Regions from separate parts of the Mixta calida genome, predicted to be linked through region 3. Evidence: predicted binding sites of a transcription regulator. Region 3 holds the regulator's gene; each other region holds the start of a gene.
What was found. The regulator PurR, encoded in region 3, represses purine synthesis genes. The targets are predictions, from matches to a motif close to CANGCAAACGTTTGCNTG.
Positions count from the first base shown of each region.

Region 1: a site for PurR is predicted at 3,253-3,270, ahead of glyA (serine hydroxymethyltransferase). Genes of this name have one in related genera too.
Region 2: a site for PurR is predicted at 2,228-2,245, ahead of pyrC (dihydroorotase). Genes of this name have one in related genera too.

Region 1 covers NZ_CP026378.1:3,313,213-3,318,130, forward strand. Annotated here, with positions in the region: gene csiE (stationary phase inducible protein CsiE) at 1-617, shown strand, start outside; gene C2E16_RS15735 (3-phenylpropionate MFS transporter) at 600-1,763, opposite strand; gene glyA (serine hydroxymethyltransferase) at 1,888-3,141, opposite strand; gene hmpA (NO-inducible flavohemoprotein) at 3,460-4,644, shown strand; gene C2E16_RS15750 (aspartate/glutamate racemase family protein) at 4,681-4,918, shown strand, end outside.
Region 2 covers NZ_CP026378.1:1,732,219-1,737,136, forward strand. Annotated here, with positions in the region: gene bssS (biofilm formation regulator BssS) at 1-98, opposite strand, end outside; gene C2E16_RS08150 (hypothetical protein) at 314-589, opposite strand; gene dinI (DNA damage-inducible protein I) at 736-981, opposite strand; gene pyrC (dihydroorotase) at 1,119-2,162, opposite strand; gene C2E16_RS08165 (lipoprotein) at 2,320-2,883, opposite strand; gene grxB (glutaredoxin 2) at 3,019-3,666, opposite strand; gene mdtH (multidrug efflux MFS transporter MdtH) at 3,777-4,918, opposite strand, start outside.
Region 3 covers NZ_CP026378.1:2,097,860-2,102,777, reverse strand. Annotated here, with positions in the region: gene C2E16_RS09960 (C40 family peptidase) at 39-860, shown strand; gene cydH (cytochrome bd-I oxidase subunit CydH) at 921-1,010, opposite strand; gene purR (HTH-type transcriptional repressor PurR) at 1,295-2,320, shown strand; gene punR (DNA-binding transcriptional activator PunR) at 2,370-3,305, opposite strand; gene punC (purine nucleoside transporter PunC) at 3,417-4,601, shown strand; gene cfa (cyclopropane fatty acyl phospholipid synthase) at 4,905-4,918, shown strand, end outside.

The DNA of each region.
Region 1 (4,918 bases), 1.2 Mb from region 3:
CCTCCGTCGGCCTGGCGCAGCAGCTGTGGGAACAGCAACTGCTGGAACAGACGCGGCTGCTGATCGCGCGTTTTCAGGCGCAGTCCGGCATGCGCTTCAGCGACGAGCGCGGGCTGTGCAGCCAGCTCTATACCCATCTGGCGCAGGCGCTGGATCGCTGTCATTTCGCGGTAGGCATCGACAAAAGCCTGTCGGAAGAGGTAATACGCCTCTATCCGCGCCTGCTGCGCGCCACGCGCACGGCGATTGAAGCGTTTGAAAATCACTACGGCATCCGCTTTTCGGCGGAGGAGCTGGGGCTGATTGCAGTAATTTTCGGCGCATGGCTGATGCAGGAGAATGCCCTGCAGGAAAAGCAGGTGCTGCTGTTAACCGGAGAGAACGCGGCGCTGGAGAGTCGGCTGGAGGAGCAGTTGCGCGAGCTGACGCTGCTGCCGCTGAGCGTGAAATATTTGCCGATGCGCGACTTTCAGCGTGACGGCGCGCCAAAGGGGGTGACGCTGGTGATTTCACCTTACACCACCCCGCTCCCGCTCTACTCACCGCCGCTGATTCATGCGCAGCAGCCTTTCACCGCGCAGCAGCAGCAGCGCATCCGTCTACTGCTGGAGTCCTGAAGCTTTCTGCGCCTGCGCGCGCGGTCGTAAAAACAGCGCCGGCACCACCAGCAGCGCCATTACCCAGAAGATCTTGCCCTGTAGCGCGTTGAACAGCACGCCGCATACCATGGTCATCACCGCGATGCCGCCGCCCATCGCCAGCGCGGAGTAAACCGATTGCATCCGAATCACTTCCCCGCCCTGCCGCGCAGCGATAAAACGCATCGCCGCCAGATGACAGACGGTAAAGCTGCCGCAGTGCAGGATTTGCGCCACGATCAGCCACGGCAGCTGCGTAGTGCTGGCCATCAGGCTCCAGCGCACCAGAGCGCAAATGCCGGAGAGCAGCAGCAGATCGCGCGCGCCCCAACGATGAAAGAGACGATTGCTCAGGGCGAAGATAACGATTTCCGCTACCACGCCCAGCGACCAGAGATAACCCACTACGCTGGCGGAGTAGCCTGCCTCCTGCCACCAAATAGCGCTGAAACCGTAATAGGCGGCGTGCGCGCCCTGCATCAGCGTCACGCAGAGTAAAAAGCGCCAGACAGCGTTTTCACACAGCATCGCTTTCCATTCGGCCCAGCCAGCGCTCTGCGCTTCGCGCGCGTCGCCCAATGGCATTACCGCGGGCCGCAGCAGCATGCCGCCCAGCATCATTACGATGCCGACGCTAAGCAGCGACAGCACCGCCTGGCTGTTCCAGGCGGTTACCAGCATGCCGGTAAGCGCCGAGCCGATCACGAACGCCAGCGAGCCCCAGAGCCTGACCGGCCCGTAGGGCAGCGCGATCTGCCGCGTCCAGGTGGCGGCCAGCGCATCGCTGAGCGGTACCAGCGGCGAGAAAAAGAGGTTGAAGCCAACCATTACCAGCAGCAGCCAGAGCCACTGCTGCTCTACCCAGAAGCCGACGGCGCAGAGCAGCGTCAGCAATGCCAGCAGGCGCAGCGCCAGCACCAGCTGAGAGGGATCGCGCACGCGCGACGCGATCAGCAGGCTGCCGACAAAGCGGGCGATCATCCCGGCGCCGAGCAGCAGGCCAATCTTCTCTGCGTCCAGGCCGGTGCCTTTCAGCCAGACCGCCCAGAACGGCAACCAGATGCCATAACAAAAAAAGTAGGTGAAGTAACCGAGTGCTAACCAGTAAGTCGAACGAACCGTCATATATCCCCCGCCATTGAGGCGCCTGGTTTAGCAAATTAACGAAACATAAGCAATTTTGGCGGCTTACAAAGAAAAACGCCCCGTTCACAGGAACGAGGCGTTTGTTTAGCGCAGAGGGTTAAGCTCAGGCATAAACCGGGAAGCGCGCGCAGATCTCGAGGACTTTTTGCTTCACGCGTTCGATAGTGGCTTCATCGTTGATATTGTCCAGCACGTCGACAATCCAGCCGGCCAGCTCGCGTACTTCCGCTTCTTTAAAGCCGCGACGGGTCACCGCCGGGGTGCCGATACGGATGCCGGAGGTGACGAACGGGCTTTTCGGATCGTTCGGTACGCTGTTTTTGTTAACGGTGATGTTAGCGCGTCCTAAAGCGGCGTCCGCTTCTTTACCGGTCAGGTTTTTATCCACCAGATCCAGCAGGAACAGATGGTTATGGGTGCCGCCGGAAACTACGTTGTAGCCGCGCTCCAGGAAAACTTCCACCATCGCTTTGGCGTTTTTCGCAACCTGCTGCTGATAAACCTTAAACTCCGGCTCCATCGCTTCTTTCAGCGCGACGGCTTTGCCTGCAATCACATGCATCAGCGGGCCGCCCTGGCCGCCAGGGAAGACGGCGGAGTTGAGTTTTTTATACAGATCTTCGTCACCGCCTTTCGCCAGGATCAGGCCGCCGCGCGGACCCGCCAGAGTTTTATGGGTGGTGGTGGTGACGATATGCGCATGCGGAACCGGGTTCGGATAGACGTCTGCGGCGATCAGGCCCGCCACGTGCGCCATATCGACAAACAGGTAAGCGCCAACGCTGTCGGCGATTTCACGCATTTTCGCCCAATCGCAGACGCCGGAATAGGCGGAGAAGCCGCCGATGATCATTTTCGGCTTATGCTGCTGCGCCAGAGTAGCCAGCTCGTCATAGTTAATTTTGCCGGTTTCATCGATGCCGTACGGCACGACATTGTAAAGTTTGCCGGACAGGTTGACCGGCGAACCGTGCGTCAGGTGGCCGCCGTGTGCGAGGTTCATGCCCAGAATAGTATCGCCCGGCTGTAGCAGCGCGGTGTAAACCGCGAAGTTAGCCTGTGAACCGGAGTGCGGCTGTACGTTGGCGTAGTCGGCGCCGAACAGCGCTTTAGCGCGATCGATCGCCAGCTGCTCGACGATATCGACATATTCGCAACCGCCATAGTAGCGTTTGCCCGGATAGCCTTCGGCATATTTATTGGTCAGCTGTGAACCTTGCGCCTGCATGACGCGCGGGCTGGTGTAGTTTTCTGAAGCAATCAGTTCAATATGCTCTTCCTGACGCACTTTTTCTTGCTCCATCGCCTGCCACAACTCGGCATCGTAATCGGCAATGTTCATCTCTCGCTTTAACATCCGCATCTCCTGACTCAGCTAACTTTTAACGGCAATTTTTAGCCCTGACGGGCGAAGGCCAACAGTGTAAACCCTTTTGCAGGGTGAAGCATAGCGTCAGGGACGGGTTTTTACGCAAACGATTGGCTTGAGCGCTGGCAAGGCTTAGGTGGCAATTTATCTCTCCACGCGAATCGGATATTTCTTCAACGCCACCTTGCCGTTTTTTCATTACTCTTAACAGTAACCCCTTTATTTTTACGGTCTTATTTACAAACGCAACCGGCAACCTTTAACATGCATATAAAATTCATGTTATAAATCTACCAGGAGAAGCCCATGCTTGATGCTCAAACCATCGCTACCGTTAAGTCCACCCTCCCCGCCGTCGCCGCCACCGGCCCTGCCCTGACCGCTCACTTTTATGACCGGATGTTTACCTATAATCCCGAGCTGAAAGATGTGTTCAATATGAGCAATCAGCGCAACGGCGATCAGCGTCAGGCGTTATTCGACGCTATCTGCGCTTATGGCGCCAATCTGGACAACCTGGCGGCCCTGCTGCCTGCGGTGGAACGTATTGCGCAAAAGCACACCAGCTTCTCCGTTAAGCCCGAGCAATATCAGATCGTCGGCAAGCATCTGCTGGCGACCATTGATGAGATGCTGCACCCGGGCGACGAAGTCCTGGAGGCCTGGGCCAAAGCCTACGGCGTGCTGGCTAACGTCTTTATCAATCGTGAAGAAGAGATTTACCACGCTAATGAAGAAAAACCTGGCGGCTGGCGCGGCACTCGCCCTTTCCGTATTGAGGCGATCGAACAGCAGAGCGAGGTAATCAAAAGCTTTACGCTGACGCCGGTCGACGGCAAACCGGTAGCGGATTTCCAGCCCGGCCAGTATTTGGGCGTGCATGTGCAGGACCCCGATTTCGCCAACCATGAAATTCGCCAGTATTCACTGACCCATGCGCCGAACGGCCACCATTATCGCATCGCGGTCAAACATGAACCACAGGGCACCGTCTCCGGCTGGATGCACGGCAAAGCGAAAGTGGGCGATGTGATTAATCTGGCGGCGCCGGCGGGCGATTTCTTCCTCCAGGCGGCTCCGTCGATGCCGGTGACGCTGATCTCCGCAGGCGTCGGCCTGACGCCGATGCTATCAATGCTGCATGGTTTGGCGGCGGAAAAACATCCGGCGCCGGTAACCTGGCTGCACGCGGCGGAAAACGGCTCGCTGCACGCGTTCGCGAACGAAGTGGCAGAGACCGGCGCACAGCTGCCTCATTTCCACAGCTATACCTGGTATCGTCAGCCGTTGGACGCGGATGCCGGACGTTTCAATGCGCAGGGCACGATGGATCTGTCGGTGGTGGCGTCCGAGCTGAACGAGCCTGACCGTCAGTTCTATCTCTGCGGCCCGGTCGGCTTTATGCAATTCATTGCCCGTCAGCTGTTGGACGCGGGCGTGCCGAACCAGCATATTCACTATGAGGTGTTTGGTCCGCATAAAGTGGTTTAAGCTGATCGTTTGAACCAACGCATGCACGGGTGAGCAATGAAAACGATCGGTTTGCTGGGCGGAATGAGCTGGGAGTCTACGGCGCTTTATTACAAAATCATCAACGAAGGCGTACAGGCGCGGCTTGGCGGATTGCACTCCGCCAGGCTGGTGATGTACAGCGTCGATTTTTATGAAATAGAACAGTTACAGGCGACCGGCGACTGGCAGACGGCGGGTGAAAAGCTTGCCGACGCCGCCCGTGCGCTACAGGCGGCCAATGCGGATTTTATCG
Region 2 (4,918 bases), 370 kb from region 3:
GAGTGCAGACGAATCATCATCGCATCATACGAGTCCACGGTACTGATATCCCATCCAACGAGGGGATGTGTCTGAATGATCTCTTTATTACTGTCCATTATAACCCCCTTATTACTCGTAGAACGAAGTGATTAATTGAGGTTTCAATGCGGCTTTTTTTCACAGAGCAGAATGATTATAACAGCGTTACAGAATTAAGCGGCACGAAAAATGCGCTAATCGCTACTTTAATCGGCAGGTGAATAATAATTGAACGGAAATCTGAAATTTCTTAGAGAGAAAAAACTCCTGCCTGAAGCAGGAGTTTATAAAATTAAACGCCGGCATCGGACTGAATTTTTACCGGCGCGCTGCGTTTTTCCAGTTCTTCTGCAAGGCGGGCAAAATGCAGCTGCATCCCCTCATCATAATTTTGATTCTGCGATTCCAGACGCAGGCTGTGAATCAACAGCTGGTTGGATTTGGCGTCCAGACAAAATGTCAGATAAGAAAACGCGTTTTCCAGCACGGTAAGACGACGCTGCTGTTCGCCAATTAGCGCCAGCAGTTCACCAAATGTCATCGCCTCTTCGGGTTTTTCAGTGGTCATGGGTAACACCTCCTGTAAGCATGACTGGCGCAAGAATAAGTCATCAGCTTAAAACAGTCTATAACCGCGTTGACGCGGCGGCGAGGCGGCAAAGATAAAAAAAAGCCGGATGGCGATATCCGGCAAACAACGGCACAAAGAGGGGATCAGTCAGTGATAAACCAGTCGTCCGCGCTTTCCCATGTCTCCTGCAGGATTTCGGTCACGCGATCTTTCGCTTCTTTACCACTGCCCATCACGGTCAGGTTATTGGCGCTGGCGTAGCGCACGGAAATATGGTTGCTGACTTCAGGAAATTCTTTATCAATACGTTTTGACAACTCCTGCGTCAGCGCATCGATAGCGCCGGCAGGGAGCTGAGTGGTTTTCGCTATAGTGACTTCAACACGCATATCTGCCTCCGCTTTGAGTACTGTGTATTTATACAGTTAACACGAACGCAAAGCAACGAAAAGCTGCGCGAGAAAGAGGGGAAGCGTAAAAGAAAAGCGGAGACGGCTGACGCGTACTGCGCCAGCCAAAAGGCGTATCAGGCGACGCGCCAGTTCAGCGTTTCACCGGCGAGGAAAGGCACTAGCGTATCGCCCGCCGCAGGGATGCTTTCGGGCACCGTCCAGGGCTCGCGCACCAGACGAATCGTTCCTTCATTCAGCGGCAGCCCGTAGAAGCGTGGGCCGTTCTCCGAGCAGAAGGCTTCAAAGTGCGCCAGCGCATCCATCTCTTCAAATACCGTGGCGTAGGCGGGCAGCGCCGTCGGCGCGTTAAATACCCCGGCGCAGCCGCAGCTCGTCTCTTTACGGTGACGCAGATGCGGCGCGGTATCGGTGCCGAGGAAAAAGCGCGGATGGCCGCTGGCGATCACCTTGCGCAGCGCCTCCTGATGCACATTGCGCTTCAGGATCGGCAGGCAATAAAGATGCGGACGCACGCCGCCGACCAACATATGGTTACGGTTAAACATCAGATGCTGCGGGGTAATCGTCGCGCCGAGACGCTCATTACCCGCCTCCACATACTGCGCCGCCTCTTTGGTGGTGATATGTTCAAACACCACCTTCAGCTCAGGGTAGCGCTGGCGCAGCGGCTCCATCACCGTTTCGATAAAGCGCGCCTCGCGATCGAAAATATCGATATGTGCGTCGGTGACTTCGCCATGGATCAGCAGCGGCATGCCGATGCGCTGCATCCGCTCCAGCACCGAAGCGATGGCATCGATGCTGGTGACGCCGTGGCTGGAGTTGGTGGTGGCGTGAGCGGGATAGAGTTTGGCGGCGGTGAAAACGCCAGCGCTGAACCCTTTTTCCACTTCGTCCGCGCTCAGCGAATCGGTCAGGTAGCAGGTCATCAGCGGCTGGAACGCATGGCCTTCCGGCAGCGCGGCGAGAATGCGCTCGCGGTAGGCGATGGCCGCCTCGACGCTGGTGACCGGCGGCGCCAGATTAGGCATAACGATGGCACGGCCGCACACGGCGCTGGTCCAGGGCAATACGGCGCGCAGCATCTCATCGTCACGCAGATGGATATGCCAGTCGTCAGGGCGGCGAATGATCAGTTGCTGGGGTTGTGCAGTCATCAGTTATGCTCCGGCGGTAAGAATGAAGAAAGGCGGTTTTTAGCCGGGTACCAAGCATAAGGATAAAGGCAACCGATTGCACTTGCTTTGTGCGCGTCAGGTAAAAAAAGCCCCGCGTGGCGGGGCGTTGAGAAGATAGCCGATAAGTTGAAAAGGGTTAGTCGGTAAAGGGAATAACCAGCTCGCCCGGTTTGACTTCAATGCCTTTCGCCAGTTTTTTCGCCATCGCTTCCGCTTTGCTGCGCTCGGTGCTTAACACCCAGGCCGGCTCACGATCGAAATAGCTTTTCAGCGACTGATTCAGATAGGGCGTCAGGGTTTGCAGCACCGGCTGCATTTTCTCCGGCTGTACGTCCGACTGCACGATTTCCATATCTTTCAGGTAAATCGCGCCTTTTTCTTTATCGAAAAACGGCTGCGCTTTCATCTTCAGCTGCATATCCGCCTGCTGCGGACCGAGCAGTGAAGTGATGTTGACCTTCGCGTTGCCGGAGAGCGTCACCTTGCCCGGCTCTTCGCGGCCAATCTGGCTGCTGAGGTTGGTCAGTACGATATGCGCATTGACCAGCCCGGAGACGCCGATATTTTTTTCGTAGTTATTATGCTTTTGCAAAGCCTGGTTCACCTCCTGTTCGGAGATGGTGTACTGGGTAAGCTGGTTACAGGCGGTTAGCAGACCGGCAACCAGAAGGGCGCAGAGCGCCAGAAACGCCTTGTTCATGACAATCCTCGAAAGTAATGCGGAGAAAGTCTCCTTTTTAAGGAGGCTAAGCTTGCCGCAATCGCCGCCGCGAGTCACCAGGAGAATACGTAAAGAAGGGGAAAAAGAGAGGCGGCATGATGCCGCCCGGCAATATCAAACCGCGATGGAGCTCAGCAAATTAACCTGCGTCTGCTTCGCCATATTATCGCGATACTCGGCAACCCGGCTGGGCCAGGTGACGCCTGCCACCAGCGTCAGCGAACGCAGCAGCGGGAAAAGGTGAATGTCATCATCCGACAGCTCGCCGTTGACCGCATTCGGCTTGACGATCAGCTTATCGAGATCGCGAAGATCGTCGCTGATCTTCTTCACCAGCCCGTTGGCGTGCTGTTTCAGCTCGGCGAAGTCACCGATGCTGGCTTCCTTTTTATTTTTAAAATAGCTGCGCGCTTCCGGCGTGGCGAACTCGGCGAAAGAGGCCTGCGCGATGCGGGGCAGCAGCAGCTTATTCACGTAGCCGTTCACGTTGCGCAGCCAGTCATTGATGGCGGGATTGGTTTTGCCGGTCAGCAGCGGTTCGCCATCCAGCTTATCGACAAAACGCACAATATCGAGGCTTTCCGGCATGCAGCTGCCATCCTCTTTTTGCAGGATCGGCGCAATCTTCTGACCGATCAGACGCTTCGGCGTTTCTTCATCGTCGTTGAGCATCACGATCAGTTCTACCGGCAGGTTTTTCAGACCGAAAATCATGCGCGCTTTCACGCAGAAGGGACAATGATCGTAAATATAGAGTTTCACCAGACCTCTCCTTACTGCTGCTGTCGGCAGCGTCGGCCGCCGACAATCGTTTGAATAGTCTTAAAAAGTATGGAAGAGATTCAGAGGGAGGGCAAACCGCGACGGCGGCTTTAGCCGCCGCTGAGCATCGCGGGCGCGGCGGTGCGCGGCTGAAACTGCCACCAGAGCGCCAGCAGCGTCGCCATGCCCACGCTGCCGAGCATCAGCCAGGGAAGCTCTGGCAGACCCAGCTCGCGGCCGGCGTCGAACATCCAGCCGCCGCCGGTGTAGCCGAGCGCGCCGCCCAGCGCCAGGCCGAGGCGGCTGAAGCCGAGATAGCTGCCGCGCGCCCGCGCGCTGGCCAGCTCGGCGCTGAGGGTTTCCCGCGCCGGCTCGGCGATAATCGAGCCGATATAAAACAGGCTGATCAGCACAAACAGCTGCTGCAACGAGTCGGTCAGGCCGATGGGCAGCAGGCTGAGCGTCATCAACAGCAGGCCCGCCATCAGGCGATGGTGCAGGCGAAAGCGCTTTTCGCTCCAGCGGGCGATGGGATAGAGCAGCGTCAGCGACAGCGTGGCTTCAATGGCGTACATCCATTTCACCGCGCTGGCGCTGCCAGCAACCTGATTCACCATAATCGGCAGCATCAGCATCACCTGTACCGCCAGCATGTAATAGCCGGTCAGCGTCAGCACATAGGTGCAGAAGCGGCGATCTTTCAATACGCGGCTTAACCCTTCGCGCATCGGCGTCGGCACGGTGGAGATGCGCCAGGCGGGCAGCAGCAGGGCGTTGAACAGCGCGGCCAGCACGAACACCAGCGCGCCGGCCCAGCAGACCAGACGGAAATCCCAGGCGAGCAGCCAGCTGCCGATTAGCGCGCCCAGCACTGCGCCAGCGCTGTCCTGCATCATTAACAGCGAAAAGAAGCGGCCGCGCGCCTCCGGGCGGATCAGCTTCACCACCAGCGCGGTGCGCGGCGGATCGAACAGCGTGCCGCCGATGCCCGAGAGCAGACAGGAGAACCAGAGAACCCAGGGCTCGTGCGCCACCGCCATGGCGGCGAAACCGGCGGCGCGCAGCAGCATGCCGCTGACGATCATCGGCTTGGCGCCGAAGCGGTCGGCGATCGCGCCGCCGAAGACCCCCAGCCCCTGCTGCACCAGCTGACGCAGCCCAAGCGCGATGCCCACCATTATCGCCGCCCAGCCCAGCTGATCGACGAAGCGAATCGAAATCAGCGGAAAAACGACAAAAAAGCCCAGCACCA
Region 3 (4,918 bases):
ACTTCGCGCCGTTATCGCGCTATTACTGTAACCACACTATGCGTTTATTGATTACGCTTTTTATGCTGGCTTTTGCTCAGCTGTTCTTTAACGTTGCGCAGGCCTCTCCGCAGGCGCCGGTTAAGGCCAGTCAGCATAAGATTGATAAGAAAAGCGCCCGTGAAGATGAACGGCGCAAGCGTCGCCCCTTAAAAACCACCAGTAAAAAAACGCGTACGGCGACGGCGGAAAAAAGCAAAGTCAAAAAGAAAGGCAAAACGGCAACCGTCGCGGTATCCCCAGCGTTAACCACGAAAAAAGGCCGCTCACCGGTTAAAACGGCAAAAGAGAACAGCGCAAAGAAAAAAAGTATGGCCAGGACGGCGAAGGCGCGCTATGGCCATCAGCGCGGCGATAAAAAGCAGACCAAGGCCCGTGGCCCGCTCGAAATGAGTAAGGCGCACCGCGAGCGTTATCAGAAAGCGCGTGAAACGGCGATGAACAAGCTGATGGGTCAGCTGGGCAAACCTTACCTGTGGGGCGGCACCTCGCCTCACACCGGCTTCGACTGCAGCGGTCTGGTCTGGTACGCCTATAAGGATGTGGTGAAATTTAAAATTCCCCGCACCGCCAATGAGATGTATCACTTGCGTGACGCCGCGCCGGTCAACCGTCAGTCGCTGGAAAAAGGCGATCTGGTCTTTTTCCGCATTAATAACCGCGGCGCCGCCGATCACGTTGGCGTTTATCTTGGCAACGGTCGTTTTATTCAGTCGCCGCGCACCGGTAAAGATATTCAAATCAGCCAGCTCAGCGATGATTACTGGGAGCGCCATTATGTCGGCGCGCGTCGCGTAATGACGCCAAAAACCATCCGCTAAGCGCGTTGCGCAACAAAAAAGCCTGTCTTGCGACAGGCTTTTTTTATACGCATCATCCGATCAATGCATGACAGCGGTTAAGCTGAAAGCGATGATCATCAGCAATGCTGCGACAGTGGTGCTTAACGACAGCTTTAAATCGGTGCTCACCCGGCCTCTCCTTTAACCACACAAACAATAACGGTATAGATTTTCCCATACTCACCGGTAAAAATCTCGTTTTCTTTGCGTCAGCTTGATAGAATCCCCGCCTTGCGTTGCGCAACACCGGCAAACCGTCGCTGTTGGCCCTTTTTTAAAGACGTCCCGCCTGCCAGACGTATCTCAGCCAGCACAATGACAATGGATAAGCACGCTGAAGCAGGCCGCGAGGACGCAAACGTTTAACATTAGCCTTATCAAACCCTTATGATAAGCGCAGGAGTATCTTTTTAATGGCAACAATCAAAGATGTCGCGAAGCGTGCCGGCGTGTCTACGACGACGGTGTCACACGTCATCAATAAAACCCGCTTTGTCGCGGAAGAGACGCGCGAGGCGGTGTGGGCGGCCATCAAAGAACTACACTATTCGCCCAGCGCGGTCGCGCGCAGCCTGAAGGTGAACCACACCAAGTCGATCGGCCTGCTGGCGACCTCCAGCGAAGCGCCCTATTTTGCGGAAATCATCGAAGCGGTGGAAACGCGCTGCTTCGCCCGCGGCTATACCCTGATTCTGGGCAACGCCCATAACGATCTGCAAAAGCAGCAGGCATATCTGTCGATGATGGCGCAAAAGCGCGTCGACGGTCTGCTGGTAATGTGTTCTGAATATCCTGAAGCGCTGCTGAAGATGCTTGAGGAGAACCGCAATATCCCGATGGTGGTGATGGACTGGGGCGAGTCGCGCGGCGACTTTACCGATACCGTGCTGGATAACGCTTTTGAAGGCGGCTACATCGCAGGCCGCTATCTGATTGAACGCGGCCATCGCGATATCGGCGTGATTCCCGGACAGATGGAGCGCAACACCGGCGGCGGCCGTCTTGCCGGCTTTATGAAGGCGCTGAACGAGGCGAATATACCGGTGCGCGAAGAGTGGATCGTGCAGGGCGATTTCGAGCCGGAGTCGGGCTACCGCGCCATGCAGCAGATCCTGGCGCAGAAGCAACGCCCTACCGCCGTCTTCTGCGGCGGCGACATTATGGCGATGGGCGCTATTTGTGCGGCGGATGAGATGGGCCTGCGCGTGCCGCAGGATATTTCGGTGATCGGTTATGATAACGTGCGCAACGCGCGCTATTTTACGCCAGCGCTGACAACCGTTCATCAGCCGAAAGAGCAACTAGGCGAAACCGCCTTCGATATGCTGCTGGATCGCATTATCAATAAGCGCGAAGAATCGCAAACGATTGAGGTGCATCCGACGCTTATTGAACGCCGCTCGGTGGCTGACGGCCCGTTCCGCGACTATCGTCGTTAATGCTTTACGTCATCGCGGCTTATCCCTGCCGCGACCTTTGCCTTGCCGCTCAGGATAATGCGCTATCCTGAGTGCTCTCTTCCTCACGCAGCCACTCCCGATTCAGCGTCTCCGTATCGCCCAGATAATCCAGCAGCCAGCTCAGCGCCGGCGAACCGCTCTGTTCCGACCAGCTGACGCAGCAGTGGCTGTCGGGAAAAGGCACCGGCAGCGGCAACTCCGTCAGTTCCTGCGTCGCCAGCAGCGGCGCGGCGAAATGGCCGGGCACCATGCCAACGCAGAGACCGGCGCGCAGGCAGTCGAAAGCGCTCTCCCAGTCAGGCACCACCAGCCGTCGCTGATTATCCAGTGTCCAGGTGGTGCGGCGCGGCAGCGCGCGCGAGGTATCCTCCAGCACCAGTGAAGGCCAGGGACGGATATCATCATCCTGCAGGCCGCCGGTCGCTGCGGCCAGCGGATGGCTGGCGTTAACCACGCAGCGCCAGTTGAGCGCGCCCATATCACGGAAGGCGAAGCGGCCGCCGACGGGGATAGCCTGCGTCGCGCCGATTGCCACATCGACACGCCCGTCCGCCAGCGCGTCCCAGACGCCGTTAAACACCTCCGGGGTGATTAACAGTTCCATATCGGGAAAATGGCGATAAAAATCGAGCACCAGCTGACGCGTGCGCTGCGGTTTTACAATGCGATCGACGGCGATGCTCAGCTGGCCGCGCCAGCCGTTCGCCACCTGCTGACACTGCCGACGCGTGGCGAGCATTTTTTTGATAACAGCGCGGCCTTCACGAATAAAAAGCTCGCCCGCCTCGGTTAATACCACATCGCGATGACGACGTTCAAACAGCGGCACCGCCAGCCAGGACTCCAGCTGGCGCACGGTATAGCTGATGGCGGAAGGCACGCGATGCAGCTCCGCGGCGGCAGCGGAAAAGCTGCCGGTGCGGGCGACGGCGTCGACCACTTCAAGGGCATGTTCTGACCACATTTTTTGCCTGCAAAAATTTTGAAATCAACCGGCAAATTTTAGCGTTTCACATTCAGAAAAACATCCTTTACCCTCGCGCCGTCTGTTCACCTGCTAATTAATGAGAAAGAGATGTCTGGTTCAAAAGGATTTATGCTTTATCTGGCGCTGCTCAGTACGCTGGGTTTTCTCGCCACTGATATGTATCTGCCGGCGTTCACCGCCATGCAGGAAAGCTTCCACACCTCCGCAGGCGTCATCAGCGCCAGCCTGACGGTATTTCTTGGCGGCTTCGCCTGCGCGCAGCTGATATGGGGCCCCCTTTCCGACCGCTTCGGCCGTAAGCCGGTCCTGCTGTTCGGCCTGGCGCTGTTTGCCCTCGGCTGTGCGGGCATGCTGTGGGCGAATGAGACCTGGCAGATGTTGACCTTGCGCTTTATCCAGGCGGTGGGCGTCTGTTCCGCCACGGTAAGCTGGCAGGCGCTGGTGGTCGATCGCTATCGCGGCGCGCAGGCTAACCGCGTGTTCGCCACCATTATGCCGCTGGTCGCGCTTTCTCCGGCGCTGGCGCCGTTGCTGGGCGCCTGGGTGCTGAGCCACTTTTCATGGCGGGCTATTTTCCTGACGCTGCTGCTGGTGACCCTGCCACTACTGTTCGCTACAGCCAGGCTGAAAAAAGCGCCGGCGGCGGCCGCGCACGATTCGCGTCCGCGCGCCGGCTTTTTCACCATGCTGACCTCGCGCGTCTACGGCGGCAACGTACTGATCTATGCCGCCTGCTCCGCCAGCTTTTTCGCCTGGCTGACCGGCTCACCCTTTATCCTGCACGATCTCGGTTTAAGTCCGGCGGATATTGGCCTGAGCTATATGCCGCAAACCGTCGCTTTTCTGGCGGGCGGATTCGGCTGTCGCACCGCGTTGCAGCGTCGCAGCGGCAGGACGCTGTTGCCTGCGCTGCTGATCTTCTATGCAATCAGCGTCGTGTCGCTGTTTATGGTGGCGATGAGCGGAAAAGCGACGCTGTGGGGCCTGCTGGCGCCGTTCTGCGGCATGGCGCTGGCCAACGGCGCCATTTACCCTATTGTGGTGGCGAACGCGCTGCTGCCGTTCCCGCAGGATACCGGCAAGGCCGCCGCGCTGCAGAACTGCCTGCAACTGGGCCTCTGCTTTTTCGCCAGCCTGGCCGTTTCCGGCTGGCTCAGCCATCCGTTGCTGACCACCAGCGCAGTGATGCTGTTTACCGTACTGCTTGCCGTGCTGGGCTATTTTCTGCAGCTGACGCGCGAGGCGCAGACGGAATCAGAAAACGCGGCCTGAACGCATACACCTGTGCGCCACCGCGCGCAGTGATTGGTTAGCACACTAACTGTTAGCCGTTGTATATTCCCTGCCGTGAGCATATACTCCTTGCAAGGCAGTTACTTATAATAACCAGTGCGTTTTTCCGGTCGGGTCGGTCCGCTTTATTACGGGCCCGTCTGACCGGCCTGTTCATTCAGTTTCAATCCTCTGTTAAACGTCGGATATCTGGCACACGGTTTTCCGTGAGATTTCTCACAACCCTGTAGAAATTGACTATTCTGTTTCTCAGGTTCGTATCACACAGGTGATGGAGAAGCTATGAGTTCATCGTG